Regions from separate parts of the Brevibacillus sp. NPDC058079 genome, predicted to be linked through region 3. Evidence: riboswitches for the same ligand, from Rfam matches in the RefSeq annotation. Region 3 holds a riboswitch; each other region holds the start of a gene.
The links. A riboswitch is a leader RNA that binds a small molecule or an ion and turns the genes downstream of it on or off. The one in region 3 is predicted to bind S-adenosylmethionine.
Positions count from the first base shown of each region.

Region 1: linked by a shared signal. The riboswitch ahead of ACFVS2_RS17730 (pyridoxal phosphate-dependent aminotransferase) and the one ahead of ACFVS2_RS04200 (ABC transporter permease) in region 3 are both predicted to bind S-adenosylmethionine.
Region 2: linked by a shared signal. The riboswitch ahead of metH (methionine synthase) and the one ahead of ACFVS2_RS04200 (ABC transporter permease) in region 3 are both predicted to bind S-adenosylmethionine.
Region 4: linked by a shared signal. The riboswitch ahead of ACFVS2_RS08945 (aminotransferase class I/II-fold pyridoxal phosphate-dependent enzyme) and the one ahead of ACFVS2_RS04200 (ABC transporter permease) in region 3 are both predicted to bind S-adenosylmethionine.

Region 1 covers NZ_JBHVSO010000005.1:400,854-405,067, forward strand. Annotated here, with positions in the region: gene ACFVS2_RS17715 (methylated-DNA--[protein]-cysteine S-methyltransferase) at 1-497, opposite strand, end outside; gene moaC (cyclic pyranopterin monophosphate synthase MoaC) at 670-1,152, shown strand; gene ACFVS2_RS17725 (MFS transporter) at 1,156-2,409, shown strand; SAM riboswitch class I at 2,470-2,584, shown strand; gene ACFVS2_RS17730 (pyridoxal phosphate-dependent aminotransferase) at 2,668-3,849, shown strand; gene ACFVS2_RS17735 (hypothetical protein) at 4,001-4,214, shown strand, end outside.
Region 2 covers NZ_JBHVSO010000001.1:141,456-145,669, reverse strand. Annotated here, with positions in the region: gene metH (methionine synthase) at 1-2,162, opposite strand, end outside; SAM riboswitch class I at 2,284-2,385, opposite strand; gene ACFVS2_RS00745 (YjcZ family sporulation protein) at 2,599-2,706, shown strand; gene ACFVS2_RS00740 (YcdB/YcdC domain-containing protein) at 2,774-4,214, opposite strand, start outside.
Region 3 covers NZ_JBHVSO010000001.1:881,000-885,213, forward strand. Annotated here, with positions in the region: gene ACFVS2_RS04190 (MBL fold metallo-hydrolase) at 1-996, shown strand, start outside; gene ACFVS2_RS04195 (sulfite exporter TauE/SafE family protein) at 1,028-1,819, shown strand; SAM riboswitch class I at 1,942-2,046, shown strand; gene ACFVS2_RS04200 (ABC transporter permease) at 2,156-3,088, shown strand; gene ACFVS2_RS04205 (ABC transporter permease) at 3,093-4,040, shown strand; gene ACFVS2_RS04210 (ABC transporter ATP-binding protein) at 4,054-4,214, shown strand, end outside.
Region 4 covers NZ_JBHVSO010000002.1:473,990-478,203, reverse strand. Annotated here, with positions in the region: gene ACFVS2_RS08960 (hypothetical protein) at 1-632, shown strand, start outside; gene ACFVS2_RS08955 (DUF5665 domain-containing protein) at 642-953, opposite strand; gene ACFVS2_RS08950 (pyridoxamine 5'-phosphate oxidase family protein) at 1,122-1,580, shown strand; SAM riboswitch class I at 1,655-1,774, shown strand; gene ACFVS2_RS08945 (aminotransferase class I/II-fold pyridoxal phosphate-dependent enzyme) at 1,869-3,032, shown strand; gene ACFVS2_RS08940 (trans-sulfuration enzyme family protein) at 3,029-4,214, shown strand, end outside.

The DNA.
Region 1 (4,214 bases), on a different contig from region 3:
AGCAGAGTTGTCTTCATGGGCAGTCCTCCACGATAGCCAGTTAGTGATCCGTTTTTACCGACAACGCGGTGGCAGGGGACTGTAATGAGAACCGGATTGGCACCGATTGCTGCACCGACGGCACGAACAGCAGCAGGCTTTTCAATGATGTTCGCAATGTCGGTGTACGATGCCGTTTGACCGTATGGGATTTGGCACAGTGCCTCCCAGACAGCGAGCTGAAAAGGCGTTCCAGACAGGTCGCAATCCATGGAAAAATGCTCGCGCGTCCCCTGCAAATACTCCATCAGTTCTGTTGCAAAAGGCTGTAGCCATGGTTCGTCTTGCACCAGTGCACTTTGTGGATGATGCTTTTCAACCCACGCTTCCAATTCAGCAAAAGGCTGGTTGACCGAGCCGACATAACAAAGCCCGGCAGCCGTTGCAGCCAAATAAATGGTCCAATCACCATGCACAAGCATTGACCAACGTACCGTCTGATCCTTAATCGTTTCCATTTCCATACGCCTCCTTTGAGCTGTGTACGCACAGTATACCTCCAGCACCTGTTCTTCGTACGTTTTTAGGAGTGGATGAGCAAGATAACGAAACAGTGTCGTCTACATTCTCATTGCTTTTATCCAGCGGCGGGAGTAAGGTAGGAGGAGATAGAGGAGGAACGATACTAGTATGACTGATCAATTAACACATTTTAATGAACAAAATCGAGCTCGGATGGTGGACGTGTCTGAGAAGGACGTCACAAAACGGGTGGCTGTAGCCGAGAGCCAAATCAGCATGAAACCCGAAACGCTCGCCCGAATCCGTGAAGGTCGGATCGAAAAGGGCGATGTACTCGCAGTTGCGCAGGTAGCAGGTGTCATGGCTGCCAAAAAGACGTGGGAAATCATCCCGATGTGTCATCCGCTGCCATTGACTGGCATCGACATACAATTTGCTTTTGTAGATGAAACGACGCTTGCGATTACAGGAACCGTGAAGACGACAGGGAAAACTGGCGTCGAGATGGAGGCGTTGACCGCTGTCAGCATAGCGGCTTTGACCGTGTATGACATGTGCAAAGCCATGGATAAAGAAATGATAATCGGTCCAACCAGTCTGCAATCCAAAACAGGCGGAAAAAGCGGCGATTTCCATCGGGGAGAGAAGTAAGCCATGAGGCAAAAGTGGGAATCCTATCCGAGCAGCATTCGTTTATTGGCGATTGCTGCCGTCATTTTTTCTACAGGAATGGCGTGTATTTGGCCGCTTGTCACGATCTATATTCACAACCATCTCGGAAAGCCGCTGACTGTAGCCGGCTTCTTGTTGCTTTTAAATCAAGGCGCATTCTTGATCGGGAGTATTGTCGGCGGGATGATGTTTGACCGCTGGGGAAAAATGCGCACCATTATTGTCGGTTCCATCGGCGTTATTCTGATATCGATCGGCTTAGGTCTTACGCAAGATTTTACGATTTATGTTGTCTTGCTTCTATTGAATGGTCTGTTTTACGGAACACTTTCTCCTGTGATGAATGCACTGGCAGTAGTGTTATGGCCGGACGGGGGACGGAAAGGAATCAATCTGATTTATGTCACCCTCAATGTGGGGGTAGCTGCCGGTTCTGCGCTGGGCGGCTTCTTGGCAAGTGTTTCGTTTGCCTGGACGTTTTTCGGTAATGCGATCTCGCAAGTGATTGTGCTCGCCATGTTCATGCTCATTTTGCCGCGTCAGTTAAAAATGGTGGAACAACGCGAAAACTCGACGACTGGACAAAGTATGTCTGAGCAAGCAACTGGTGATGTGCTGCAACAACCACAGCAAGAGCCAAAGGTGGTATGGGGAGCATTGCTGCTATTATGTGGGGGGCTATTAATTAGCTGGATTGTCTATGTACAATGGACGACGGTGCTGTCTACCTACATGCAATCCCTGGGCATTTCACTCCGTCAATACAGTCTGTTGTGGACGCTGAACGGAGGTTTGATCCTGTTTGGTCAGCCATTGATTGCGTGGGTCATTCGACGCTTTGCCCGTACGCTAAAAGCACAAATGCTCTTGGGCGCTTATATTTTTGCCTTGTCGATGCTGATTCTGTCGCAATCAACGGTTTATGCAGGCTTTGTGGCAGGCATGTTCGTCATGACGCTAGGAGAAATGCTCGTGTGGCCAGCGGTGCCGGCAGTAGCTGCACAGTTTACGCCAGAGGGACGTGAAGGCTTCATTCAAGGTCTGATTGCAGGAACTGGATCAGCAGGGCGGATGCTCGGACCACTGCTCGGCGCCTTCATTTTCCAATCGATTCATGCGCAGGGACTATTGTTCGTGATGGCAGGCTTGTGTCTGTTGTCTGTGGCATTCTTCGCTTTCCACACCTCATTTCAAAAAAGAAGGCATCAAGTGTCGGTACAGAATCAAGCATCTTGACACGGTTTACGTGCTCAAGTAGTATGATATAGACGAAAAAACAGTATATTCCGTGTGTTTGACTTATTCAGAGAGGTGGAGGGACTGGCCCTATGAAGCCCGGCAGCGGATCTGTTCCATGTGATGGACAGATGCTGTGCCAATTCCAGCAGGATTTTTTCCTGACAGATAAGGACGTGACCAAGCTGATCTCCCCCTTTTTCTGTATGGAAAAAGGGGGTTTTACTGTATTGGGCCCAAGAAAGGAATGGAAGAAAGATGCGCATTCAACCCTCCGACATGATTGATCGACTCCCTACCCAGTTTTTTGCGACCCTGGTGGCAAAAGTAAACAAGGTCATTGCGCAAGGCCATGACGTCATTAACCTAGGGCAGGGCAATCCCGATCTGCCGACACCGCCGCACATTATTGAAGAATTACAGGCACAAGCGGCACAACCACTCCATCACAAATATCCGCCTTTTCAGGGACGCGTGGAACTGAAGCAGGCAGTGGCTCATTGGTATAAGCAAGAATTTGATGTAGACCTCGATCCGGAGGAAGAAGTAGCGATTTTGTTCGGCAGCAAAACCGGACTCGTAGAGATTTGCCAAGTACTCATGAACGCAGGCGATGTTGCACTGGTTCCGGACCCAGGCTATCCGGATTATTGGTCGGGGGTTGCAGTCGTAGACGGACGGATGGTCATGATGCCTCTGAAGGCGGAAAATGACTTTTTACCAGACTACAGCCAGCTCTCCCAAGCTGATTTGGATCGAGCGAAACTGATGTTTCTCAACTATCCGAACAATCCAACAGCAGTCAACGCACCACTCGAGTTTTATGAGGAAACGATTCGTTTTGCCCGAAAACATGAAATCGTCGTCTGCCATGACTTCGCCTACGGGGCGATCAGCTATGACGGGAAAAAGCCAGTCAGCTTCATGCAGGTTCCGGGAGCAAAAGAAGTGGGCGTAGAATTTTATACCTTGTCCAAAACGTACAACATGGCAGGCTGGCGTGTTGGTGCCATGGTAGGAAATCGCGAGCTGGTTCGTCTGATTAACCTCATTCAGGACCATTACTTCGTCAGTCTGTTCGGAGCGGTACAGATGGCGGCAGCCAAAGCGATGACGGAGTCACAGCAGTGCGTTCGCGATCTCGTCGCTGTCTACGAAAGCCGCCGCAATGCCTTGTACTCCAATCTGCATCGGATTGGCTGGCAGGCGCCACCATCTCAAGGTTCGTTTTTTGCTTGGCTTCCTGTTCCAAGTGGCTTTACTTCCGTGGAGTTCTCTGACCTGCTATTGGAAAAAGCGCATGTCGTCGTAGCGCCAGGAAATGGCTTTGGTCCGACGGGTGAGGGCTATGTGCGAGCGGCTTTGTTATCCAATGAAGATCGTCTCGCAGAAGCGGTCCAACGGATTGAGCGGTTGGGGTTGTTTACGAAAACAAAATGAAGGCAAGGGAATTCGACCACACTACCATACAAATGGAGTGTGGTTTTTTTATTCTAGAATAAAAATCATTCTCATTATTGACAGATAATGATTTTCATTATACGATGACATTGTTAATGATAATTAGTCTCAGCGAGAGCGGGAGGGTACCATGCGCTATCAGATTAACGGTTACACGGATATGTATACGGTGATCGCCAACGAGCGAAAAATCGGCGGAGCCATTGAAGCAGGCCAGATTCGCTTGCGGACGGGAGAAGTTTACGCCAATGCTGTTCTCACTCGTTTGGAAATGTCAGGTGCGCATTTTTGCTCAATCGGATTTGTAACAGAAGAAGGCAAAAGACTGATTGTCCATGTGAATG
Region 2 (4,214 bases), 740 kb from region 3:
TGTACATCGCCCTTGACTGTCGCCAGCAAGATTTTCCCCTTGGCAGCGGCATCGCTTTTTTCCATGAATGGCTCTAAAAACGATACGGATGCCTTCATAACTTCTGCGCTCTGCAATACTTCTGCCACGATCAGCTGGTTGCCGTTGAACAGGCGACCGACCTCTTCCATCCCAGTCATCAACGGACCGTTGATGATCTCGAGCGGTACGTATTTATCCAGAGCCAGCTTCAAGTCTTCCACTAGACCATCCTTGGAGCCTTCGACTACATAACGGGCCAAGCGTTCTTCGAGCGTTAGCGAGGAGACTTCCACACTGACTTCCTTTTTCTTTTGGCGATAAAATTCGGTGAAGGCCGCCAATGTCTCATCATTTGTCTCGAATAGAAGAGCTTCTGCCAGCTTTCTCTCGTCTTCTGGAATCGAAGCGTAGCGCTCCAGCTTTTCCGTGTTGACGATGGCGTAATCAAGCCCTGCGAGAGTGGTGTGGTACAAGAAGACCGCATTCAGCACTTCCCGACCTGCAGCAGGCAAGCCGAAGGAAACGTTACTGACACCCAGGATTGTCTTGCAAGCAGGCATTGCTTGTTTGATCAAACGAATTCCTTCTACGGTTTCCAATGCAGAGCCGATGTATTGTTCATCCCCCGTCCCTACTGGAAAGACGAGTGGATCGAAAATAATATCCTGTGGCTTTATTCCATACTGGTTGACAAGAATGTCGTACGAGCGTTGCGCGACCTCCAGCTTCTTTTCGCGAGTGATAGCCATACCCGCTTCCTCAATCGTTCCAACGACAACGGAGGCACCGAACTTGTGAATAAGCGGAACGACTTCCTCAAATCGCTCCAACCCGTCTTCCAGGTTGATCGAGTTGAGAATGGCCTTCCCTTGCGAGTAGCGAAGTCCCAGCTCCATAACCTTGGCATCTGTCGAGTCGATCATGAGGGGCGCTTTTACTTTTTTCACGATGAACTGTAGGAATTTTTCCATATCTTCGTATTCATCACGGTCGGGATCAGCCAAGCATATATCGATGACATGTGCGCCGCGCTTTACTTGTGCCCGGGCAATATCAGATGCTTCTTCATAGTGACCAGCTGCAATCATTTCACGGAATTTTTTGGAACCGATGACATTGGTCCTCTCCCCTACTAGCAGGGGACGATTGTCATCTTCGACGTAAACGACCTCGATCCCGGAGACCGCGCTCAGCGGTTCTACAGCTGCACTGCGAGGCTTGCAGTCTTTCAATGCTTCTGCCATCGCTTGAATATGGTCAGGCGTTGTTCCGCAGCAACCGCCAGCGACGTTTATCCAGCCTTGTTCAGCGAACGCCAGCATTTTCGAGGCAAGTCCTTGTGGCGTTTCATGGTAATGACCGTTCTCATCTGGCAAGCCTGCGTTCGGATAACAGCTGACCGCACATTGGGCAATTCCCGACAATGTCCGCAGATGATCACGCATGAACTCTGGTCCTGTCGCACAGTTCAGACCAATAGAGACTGGCTTTATATGTTCCAAGGAGATGTAAAACGCCTCGATGTTTTGGCCAGCAAGCGTCGTGCCCATCGGCTCAATCGTACCTGACAGCATCACCGGGATCTCCTGTCCAAGCTCTTCAAAAGCTTTGCGAATCCCAATTCCACCGGCCTTAACGTTCAACGTATCTTGCGAGGTTTCCAAAAGAAGAACATCGGAGCCACCGAGAATCAGACCTTTTGCCTGACGATAATACGCCTCGACCAGTTCTTCAAAAGTGACACCGCCTGTCAACGAAAGGGTTTTGGTCGTAGGTCCCATTGCACCTGCTACAAAACGCGGCCACTCCTCCGTGGAATAGGCATCCACCGCTTCTCTGGCCAAGCGTGCTGCCGCTATATTGATCTCAAGGTCTTTCTCTGGCACATCGTACTCGGCTAAAACGATGGAAGCAGCACCAAACGTATTTGTTTCGACGATGTCTGCTCCCGCCTCTAAATATTTCTCATGAATGGAACGGATCACATCTGGTCTGGTCAGGTTCAAGAGTTCATTACAGCCATCATAGGCTTCACCGCCGAAATCATCAGCAGTCAGGTTCGCCTGTTGAAGCATGGTGCCCATTGCACCGTCCAGAATCAGAATTTTCCGGGAAAGCTGTTCGCGAAAAGTTGGTTTCATTGACGTGCCCCTTTTCTCCCTTGCATCGGCTTATTCTCTGTCATTAGGTAAATAAAATCAAAAAATCCTCTTCTTTGAAAGAAGAGGATTTGTCAGCAGATACGAAAACGCCTGAGACATCCTCTTATCTTTCAAAGCACGTAGCTTTGCTGGAATTGGCACCGGATTTTTACCGGTTGCCGAGGCTTCATCAGGCCAGTCCCTCTGCCTCTCTGGATAAGAGTCGTACACTTGTCATTTAGTTGTATTGTGAAATGTCTTGAATGTTTGCAAGTATCTTAACACCCCCTTTGTCTCCCCGTCAATTGTGAATTGTCTATTTTTTACTAAGCCTCTTCTCTTACGCGCCCATTTTTGCCTAAGCTGGGCATCCGCCCAGTCCAATATCGGCATTCGTGTATAGACTGGAGTATAACGGAAAGGAGGGGAAACAAAGATGAGTACATCTTTCTGCGGGAACGGATTCTTCGGTGACTGCTTCGCAATCGTGCTCGTGCTGTTTATCCTGTTGGTTATTATCGGGTGCTCGTGTGACGACTGTTAGATAAGTGTTTAAGAAAGGCTATCCCAAAAGCCATCAGGAATGGCTGCGGGATAGCCTTTTTTTCGTTTTAGTCGGCGATGATCTTGCCTGTCACGGCATCAAGGGCCATAAATTTGTTCGCAAGCTTTTCCTCACTCCACGGCACATACGCCAGCTTCGGTTGAGGTAATTTTTGCCCATCCACATCTTTCATCAAATAGACCAGCTTCAAAGGCATGACGCGTAAATACTCCTCAACAGCCTTGTCTTTCGAGATGATCTTGTCGGATGCTGGAAGCTCCACCAACTCGTGCGTCTCTCTGTAGTTATCAAACTTTGTCACTTTGCCCGTAGACGGATCGACCGTTACCGAATAAGCCGCTTTTTGCTCGCGATCCTGTACAGGAATGCCATCCTTGCTCAGGAAAAATCTGAATTCCCATTCGCCCGATGACACAGGACTCGCTTCGCCTGGCTGTATAACTTGTGCCAATTGTACTTCTTTTACACCTGGATCGACGTATTTATGCAGAAAGGCGAATGCAGCCTCTTCCGCTTGCTGGCGTTTGACTGTCACTGCAGCATTGGAACGCGGTGTTCCCAGCCCGACGACACTGCCTGTTTCTGCGATAACTTCTACGCCGATATACTTGTCATTTTTATCATACCAGACGTATTCCTTGCGTCCATCGCGCTCACGTTCACTCTCTCTGTAGGTCAAGCCTTCTACCTGTACGCCGAACTCTGCTTGCAGCAGTGCTTTTGCCTCATCCTTGGAGCGAACCTTGACGTATTCTTTCGGAGATTCGATTGGATGTGCTTTCTTCGTATTCAACTGATCATAGGCAAGCCCGTTATCTCCCGTTCCATACACAATCTTGCCACTGGTCGCGTCGATATGCCACTCCGTACCATCTTCACGTCCTCGTTGCATGAAGGAAACAGCTGGCGTGTACTCCAGAATAGGCTGCCACTTCTCTCCTTGTTTTGATTCTGGCCGTATTCTCGGATTCTGCACGTATCGAAGCTTCATATGCTCACTCAGCTCTTTGATGGCTACCTCTTCTGACACAGCAGTCGATACATCTGGATATCGTGACGGCTCGAATGATACGGGCTCCTTCCTGAAATATTGGACATGGCCAGAGTCAGTTGTTACTATGCTTATTTCATCAGACAACACTGGCAGCCCGTTATAGTATCGCAAGTACAATCCTGGATTGTTGGCGTCCAACAACCGATAGTTCTCGCTATCAGCCCCGAGCAGTTTGTTCAGAAACTGTCGCTCTTGCTCCAAGGCTTTTGCTCCTTCTGCTTCTTTCCGGCTCGCTGCTTCCTTTTCATCCCTATACAGAAGCATATACGATTCCAGTGCTTGACCATTTCCATAGATCGCAAGAGAAACCTGATGCCCCTCCTTGTTCATTTTCCCCAAGATTACTAACATGCCATCGTGGTTCTTCTCTTTATCCAACAGAAGAAGGGAGGGGTTCAAATCGGGCACGGCATCTGTCAGCTTGGTGAAAAAG
Region 3 (4,214 bases):
ATCTTTACGGGAGATTTTGTCTTTGTCGGCGATATCGGCAGACCGGACTTGCTCGAAAAAGCAGCGGGAATGAAGGGTACGTCCGAGTCAGGTGCAAGAGCCATGTTCCAGTCCCTCCAAAAATTCAAGCAACTGCCGGATTATATGCAGGTATGGCCAGCTCATGGCGCAGGAAGTGCTTGCGGCAAAGCACTGGGGGCCGTGCCGTCTTCTACCGTCGGTTATGAAAAGCTCTTTAACTGGGCGATGGCACACTCCAGTGAAGAGGAATTCGTCAAGGCACTCCTGGATGGACAACCAGAGCCACCAACGTATTTTGCAGTGATGAAACGAGTGAATAAGGAAGGTCCTGCCTTGCTCAACGAACTCCCTGTTGTTCAAGAGTTCAACTCGTTTGAACAGGTAAAGGAATCGCTGGAAAACGGACAGATTATCGATACGCGTCCTTTCCAGAATTTTGCGAAGGGGCATCTGGAGGGAACACTTCACATTCCTTTTAACAAGTCATTCGCCAACTGGGCGGGCTGGATCGTTGATTACAATCGTCCGGTACATATTCTGGCCACACCAGATCAGCTGGACGAGATTTTGCTAGCCTTACATTCCGTAGGGATTGATCATGTTACAGGCTTTATCGACAGCGGCAAGCTGATGGAAAGTGAAGTGTCTTCGCTCGAGACAATCGAAGAGGTAACACCGTTGGAGATTGCAGAACGGGTGGGAAAGGGAGAGGTTCACGTAGTAGATGTACGTAATCTGACTGAGTGGAAGGAAGGACACATTCCGGATGCACAGCACATCATGCTCGGTACGCTCGCCATGCGGCTGGATGAGATTCCTCACGATAAGCCTCTTCTCGTACAGTGCCGTTCCGGTGCCCGATCCGCTATTGGCGCAAGCATTCTTCAGGCAAATGGATTCAAGGATGTCATGAATTTGAGCGGCGGAATCTTGAAATGGCAAAAAGACGGCTTGGCAGTCGTAGAACGAGGGTAAAACGAATCGAGGTGTTGCAAAGGGTGAGCGTATGACTATCGACCTTGTGATCACACTGTTTGTTATCGGTTTCGCGGGATCATTTATTTCTGGTCTCGTCGGAATCGGGGGCTCCATCATCAAGTATCCGATGCTTCTGTACATTCCGCCCGCCCTTGGATTCGTTGCTTACACAGCTCACGAAGTATCCGGAATAAGTGCAATCCAAGTATTTTTTGCCACCCTAGCTGCTGTTTGGACTCTGCGAAAAGATAAGCTTATTCATTACCAGCTCGTTCGGTACATGGGAAGTGCCATTATCGTAGGAAGCTTGCTTGGAGGGTATGGAGGAAAATATCTCTCGGCAGAAGCCATCAATATCGTTTACGCCATCCTGGCCACTATTGCTGTAATCTTGATGTTCCTGCCAAAAAAGCGAATGGACGAACGTGAACAGTACGAGGTTATCTTTCATAAACCAACAGCCGTATTATCCGCTTTGATTGTCGGAGGCGCTTCCGGAATTGTCGGGGCAGCTGGCGCTTTTATTTTGGTTCCCATCATGTTGATCATTCTCAAGATCCCGACAAGAGTTACGATTGCTTCATCTCTTGCCATTACCTTTCTTTCTTCCATCGGTTCGACTGCAGGGAAATGGATGGCGGGCGACATATTACTGTGGCCATCCGTGATCATGGTAATCGCCAGTATCATGGCAGCGCCGCTCGGTACGAAGGTCAGCAAACGTTTGGATACACGGGTTCTCCAAACCATTCTGGCCTTGTTGATCCTAGCCACCACGATTAAGATCTGGGCTGATATCCTCATATTCATACGTGTGTGAAGATTTACTTTTTTCATAAATAAAATAAAGAAAAATCAATTGTTATGGAACAGGATTGACATATCCGAGTAAAATGATAAGATAAAAAAGAATTTTACGATGAAATTAAATTTCATAGAACATTCTTATCTAGAGTGGTGGAGGGACTGGCCCGATGAAACCCGGCAACCTTGGTCTGATTGACCTTACGGTGCCAATTCCTGCGGAGTTATTCTGCGAGATGAGAAGGTGGGAACCGTGTAATTGCCCCTCTTCTTTTCGGAGAGGGGTTTTCTATATTTATAATTCATAGTATTCATATCTTTTTACTTTGTATTATGTGAAGGAGGAAACAACGTGCTTCATTATGCGGTCAAGCGTGGCTTTCTCATGATCGTTACCCTTTGGATTATTGTCACGGTAACGTTTGTGACCATGCACCTGATTCCGGGTGACCCGTTCGCGTCTGACGCCAAAATGCTTCCAGAAGAAGTGGTAAAGAACATGCGGGCGGAGTACAACCTGGATCAGCCAATCACGGTACAGTACCTGCTCTATCTGAAAGGATTGCTGCAATTTGACTTGGGGCCCTCTATCCAGTCCAAGACGAGGGATGTGAACACGCTGATTGCAGAGGGATTCCCCGCATCGGCTGTTCTGGGACTCCAGTCCTTTATTGTCGCACTGGCAGGTGGAATCACACTGGGAATCGTAGCGGCACTCTATCACAATCGAACCTTGGATTTCTTGTCTATGTTTGCAGCCATCATTGGGATCTCCGTCCCCAGTTTTATTCTGGCGCCACTTTTGATCAAGTACATGGCGGTCAAATGGGAGCTTCTTCCCGTTGCTGCGTGGGGGAGCTGGGAGCATTCGATACTTCCAACGCTTGCGCTCGCTATCGGTCCGCTCGCCATTATCGCCCGTTTCGTACGAGCCAGCATGCTTGAGGTTTGGCAACAGGAATACATAAGCACGGCGGAGGCGAAAGGGCTTGGCACCTTTTCTATTGTCGTTAGACACGGGATGCGCAATGCCATCCTGCCGGTTCTTACCTTTATCGGTCCGCTGTTTGCCAACCTGATGACGGGAACCTTTGTGGTGGAAAAGATTTTCGCCATTCCCGGGCTCGGCAAATACTTCGTGGAAAGTATTTTTAACCGCGATTATCCCGTTATTTTGGGAACGACAGTGTTTTACAGCTTTGTGCTCATTTTTACTTTGTACATCATCGACCTACTGTATCGGGTGATTGACCCGCGCATCAGATTGACGAGTGGAGGGAAGTAGCGTTATGGCCAATCAGGCAACACAACTGGATAGCCTGTTTCGACCAGTAGACCGAAACAGGCTATCCGAAGAAATTCGGGAACGTCCCAGTCTTGGGTATTGGCAGGAGGTATTGCAGCGGGTATGCCGCAACAAGCTGGCAATGCTTGGGTTCTTCCTGCTCATGGCAGTGGTAACCCTCTCGATCATCGGTCCGATTCTCGTTCCCCACAGCCCGCATGAACAGTCATTGACGAAGGGTAATCTGCCGTTGTCGGGCGAGCATTGGTTTGGAACAGATGACTTGGGTCGGGACATGTGGGCACGTACCTGGGTAGGCGGTCAAATCTCTTTGTTTATTGGTGTGGCGGCAGCTGCTATCGACCTAGTGATCGGTGTATGCGTCGGCGGGATTTCCGGTTACATGGCAGGGAGGAACAAGCTGGGCGACCGTGTGGACAACATCCTGATGCGATTGGCTGAAATTCTGTACAGCATTCCGTATCTGCTGGTGGTAATTCTACTGATGGTGGTTCTGGAGCCTGGTCTCACAACGATTATTATTGCCCTTTCACTAACTGGTTGGGTCGGAATGGCCCGCCTGGTCAGAGGACAAATCATGCAGATCAAGCGTCAGGAGTTTGTGCTGGCTGCAGAAAAGTTGGGTACCTCTCATGCCAAAATTATCATCAAACATCTGCTGCCAAATACGATCGGCGTCATCATCGTCAACCTGACCTTTACGATACCGCATGCGATTTTTGCCGAATCGTTTCTCAGCTTTCTTGGGCTGGGTGTGCAAGCGCCAACCGCCAGCTGGGGAACCATGGCCAACGACGCGCTAGCGGTTATGCTGAGCGGACAGTGGTGGCGGCTGTTTTTTCCGGGATTCATGATTTCCCTTACCATGTTCGCGTGCAACGCGCTCGGGGATGGTTTGCAGGACGCACTGGACCCGCGGATTAGGAAATGAGGGGGAGTACATCGTGAAGCCATTGTTGGAAGTAGATCAGCTGCGCGTCTCCTTTCGCACGTACGGCGGAGAGGTGCAGGCAGTAAGAGGGGTTTCCTTTTCTGTAAAGGAGGGGGAGACGTTGGCAATTGTCGGGGAAAGCGGCTGTGGAAAAAGTGTGACCGCTCGGGCATT
Region 4 (4,214 bases), on a different contig from region 3:
ACGTGAAAAAGCTGTGGGATGGTGTAGGGAGCTTTACCGTTTCACTAAAGGATGTACAAGCAGCAAAAGATCAAAAAGCCTTGATCGAGGTTTACGAGGATGGCAAGAAGGTTGATTCCGAATCCGTTCAGGTAGAAATCGTTAACGCTCCTGATAAGGATCAAGCGACCGAATATGCCATCAAGGCGACTGCTGTAAACAATCCTGCCGCCAAGTCCATTCAGGTGAAGGGGACAGTAAGCGGCTGGAATAAAAAGGACGATACGGAATTGTTTGTGATCGCTCCTGACGGGAAGAAAAAAGAGATTAAACCGAATGACAAAGGTGAGTTTTCTTTGACGTTGTCGTACAAGAACCATTCCTTTAGCGCCAAATCGATTCAATTCGCATTGTATGAAGACGATAAGCTGGTTAAGAAAGCTGACGTTGCATTAAGCACAAAAGTCATTGTCGAGCCTGTGAAGCCAACAGACGAGGATAAAGACGATGATGATGACAAAAAGAAAAAAGAAAAAGGGAAGCAGAAAGATAAGCATCCCAACGGCAACGCGTATGGCTATTGGAAAAAGCACGACAAACATCATGATGACGATAATGACCAGGTCGATGATGATCGTGACGACAGAGACTAGGCTCTAGCGTTAAGGTCGCTGCTTGTACGTCTCGACGTACTCCACCAATTGTCTGATGTAATCCCCCAGAATGGGGATGGAAAGAAATTGCGTCAAGAGGGAGCCGAGGAAAGCCAAAACGATAGCAGTACCAATCGTCAACCCCAGACCCCGGGCAAGACCTGCGAGGAAATTGATCCAGAGCAGCTTGCGCGGGGCTGTGTAATTTTGGATCACATCTGCTAGTCGAATATCTTCCAGGAACATCGCAATTTTATGCATCCGCTCATTTACCTTCCGAACTTCCTGAAGCTCTTCAAGGACTTGATCAATTTGCTGCATGAGGCGGTCTGTAGGCGACAAGGTGTCCAACCCCTTCCATCATTCGGTATCGTTACCTACCAGTCTAGGGAAAAAGACAACCAGAATCAAGGTGAAGAGGAAACGTTTGCCTATCAGCTAAGCGAAGGGTAAAATGAACGTACAAAACGTTTGTTAGGAGGCTTTGAAATGGCTGAAACTGTTTCCCAATCTCTTTCCGAAGATTTATTCAAGCTCTTGCAAAAGGAGCGTTTTGTTACCTTGGGCACAGTAGACCATGAGTCAGGGGCACCATCGCTCAGCTCTTTGTCCTGGACGTATGCTGTCAGCGCCGATATGATTCGTTTTGCCGTGGATAATCGCTCACGTATTTTGGCTAATATTGCGAAGGAACCGCAAGTTGTCCTGCATTTGATCGGTGCCGGCTCGTCTTTCGCCATTAATGGTCGTGCTGTCGTCAAAACAGACCGACTGGAAGGTGTTCCGCTCAAGCTGGCCATGGCAGAAATCAAGATTGAGGCTGTTCGTGATATTATGTTTTACGGTTCCCGTATTTCCGTAGAACCACAATATGAAAAGACGTATGACAAAAATGCGGCAGCGAAGCTGGACAATCAAGTTATGACCGCCTTGAAAGATGCAAATTAACGGGTGGAAATAAATTGTTGACAAGAATCCTGCCGATCCTTTAGTATTAGGGTCAATCAAATTGAATAGCAATCTTCTTATCCAGAGCGGCGGAGGGACTGGCCCGATGATGCCCGGCAACCAATCACCTGTATTTTAACAGGGAGATAATGGTGCTAATTCCTGCAGAGTTATCAAACTCTGAAAGATGAGAAGGATTTGCTTACGGTGACGTAAACAAAGCCTTCTTTCAGAGGAAAGGGGGCTTTTTTGATGCCCTCGTACACAATTGGAGGGAGAGAAACAGACATGAAATTGGAAACGAAATTGATTCAGGCGGGAGTAGGCAGAGACGAAAAAACAGGGGCGGTGAGCTTTCCTGTTTACTATGCAACAGCCTATCGCCATCCTGCCTTGGGCCAGAGCACTGGATATGATTATACACGCACAGCTAATCCTACTCGAACCATTTTGGAGGAGACTATCGCTGAAGCGGAATCAGGGGATGCAGGATTTGCTTGCGCCTCAGGAATGGCTGCTGTTCATACTGTCATGGGTTTGTTTTCCCAAGGGGATCATCTGATCGTTTCACTCGATCTGTACGGGGGAACCTATCGATTGTTCGAGCAAGTGCTCTCTCGTTACGGTCTGACGTTTTCGTACGTGGATTTGCGTGACATTCGTGCACTCAATGATGCGATTCGCCCGGATACAAAGGCCATCTTCGTCGAGACGCCAACCAATCCGCTCATGCAGATTACTGATATTCGAGCAGTAACACAATTGGCGAAACAGCACGGGATCCTGACGATTGTAGACAACACATTCTTAACCCCGTATTGTCAACGCCCACTAGAGCTTGGTGCAGATATCGTCCTACATAGTGCAACCAAGTATTTGGCAGGACATAACGATGTGCTGGCGGGACTCATCGTAACAAAAGGAGAAGAGTTGTCGGAAAAAATCCGGTTTTTGCACAATTCAATCGGTGCTGTACTCGGACCGCAAGATTGTTGGCTTCTCGTTCGCGGGATGAAAACATTGGCATTGCGGATGGAGCGCCACCAATCCAATGCCTTGATTGTAGCGGAAAAGTTGCGTGAGCATCCAGCAGTGGCTGAGGTATTTTATCCAGGTCTGCCAGAGCATCCGGGACATGAGATCCAGGTGAATCAAGCGACTGGGCATAGTGGGATGGTATCGTTCCGCGTACGTGATGCAGAGCAGGTGGGATTGTTCCTGCAAAATCTGCAAATCGTGTCCTTTGCAGAAAGTCTGGGTGGTGTCGAGTCATTGTGTACGTATCCGGCGACGCAAACTCACGCCGATATCCCGCAAGAAGTCAGAGAGCATGTCGGTGTTTGTGATCGATTGTTGCGACTGTCGGTTGGCATCGAGCATCCAGATGATGTCGTAGCCGATTTGTTTCAGGCCTTGAATGCTAGTTTGGTCGTAGGAGGGAGTGTACGATGAATTTTGCAACCAAGCTCCTCCACGGTTCGACTTGCATTGACCCGTTCACAGGTGCGTCGTCGGTTCCAATTTATCAGGCTTCCACGTTTCATCAGGCTGATATCGATCAGCCAGGTACATTCGATTATGCCAGATCAGGCAATCCGACCAGGCAGGCTTTGGAGGAAGCCATTGCGTCTCTGGAGGGAGGCTCACGCGGTTTCGCGTTCTCATCTGGCATGGCTGCCATTTCCAGCGTGTTCATGTTGTTTTCAGCTGGAGACCATGTAGTAGTGGCGGAAGATGTATACGGTGGCACGTTTCGGTTTTTGACCAAGGTATTGTCGAGAATGGGCATCTCCGTTACGTTCGTGGATGCAACAGATACAGAAGCCGTTCGTGCGGCCATTACACCGGCAACGAAAGGGGTTTACCTGGAGACCCCCTCCAATCCCACCTTAAAGGTGACAGATATTGCAGCGGTTTCTCGTATCGCGAAGGAGCACGGCTTGCTCGTCATTGTCGATAATACATTCCTTACACCGTATTACCAGCGGCCATTGGAGCTTGGCGCAGATGTGGTCATTCATAGTGCAACGAAGTTTATCGGAGGGCATAGCGACGTCGTGGCAGGTCTGGCTGTGACCAGAGAGGCTGCGTTAGGGGAACAGCTCTACTTTATCCAGAATGGCATGGGAGCGATTTTGGGTGTGCAGGACTGCTGGCTCGTAATGCGTGGGCTCAAAACATTGAAAGCCCGACTGGATGTCAGTACGAAAACAGCCGCGAGCTTGGCTGACTGGTTGTCTTCGCATCCACAGGTAAGCCGAGTCTACTATACAGGACTGGAGGATCATCCCGGTCACCTGATTCAAACACAACAAGCGACCGGTCATGGGGCTGTTCTTTCTTTTGATGTAGGGAGCCGCGAGCGAGCAAAAGCGTTGTTTGATCGCGTAAAATTGCCGATTGTGGCTGTCAGCCTCGGGGCAGTGGAAACGATTCTCTCCTACCCAGCTACGATGTCACATGCAGCGATGCCTGCTGAGGAAAGAGCTGCAAGGGGAATAACAGATGGTTTGATCAGGCTGTCAGCTGGTTTGGAGGATTTCGATGACTTGGTGGCAGATTTGAAGCAAGCTTTGGATCATTTGCCATCTGAAGCACCAGTCCATAAAGAAAAAGAGGTATTCTCCCGGGCTT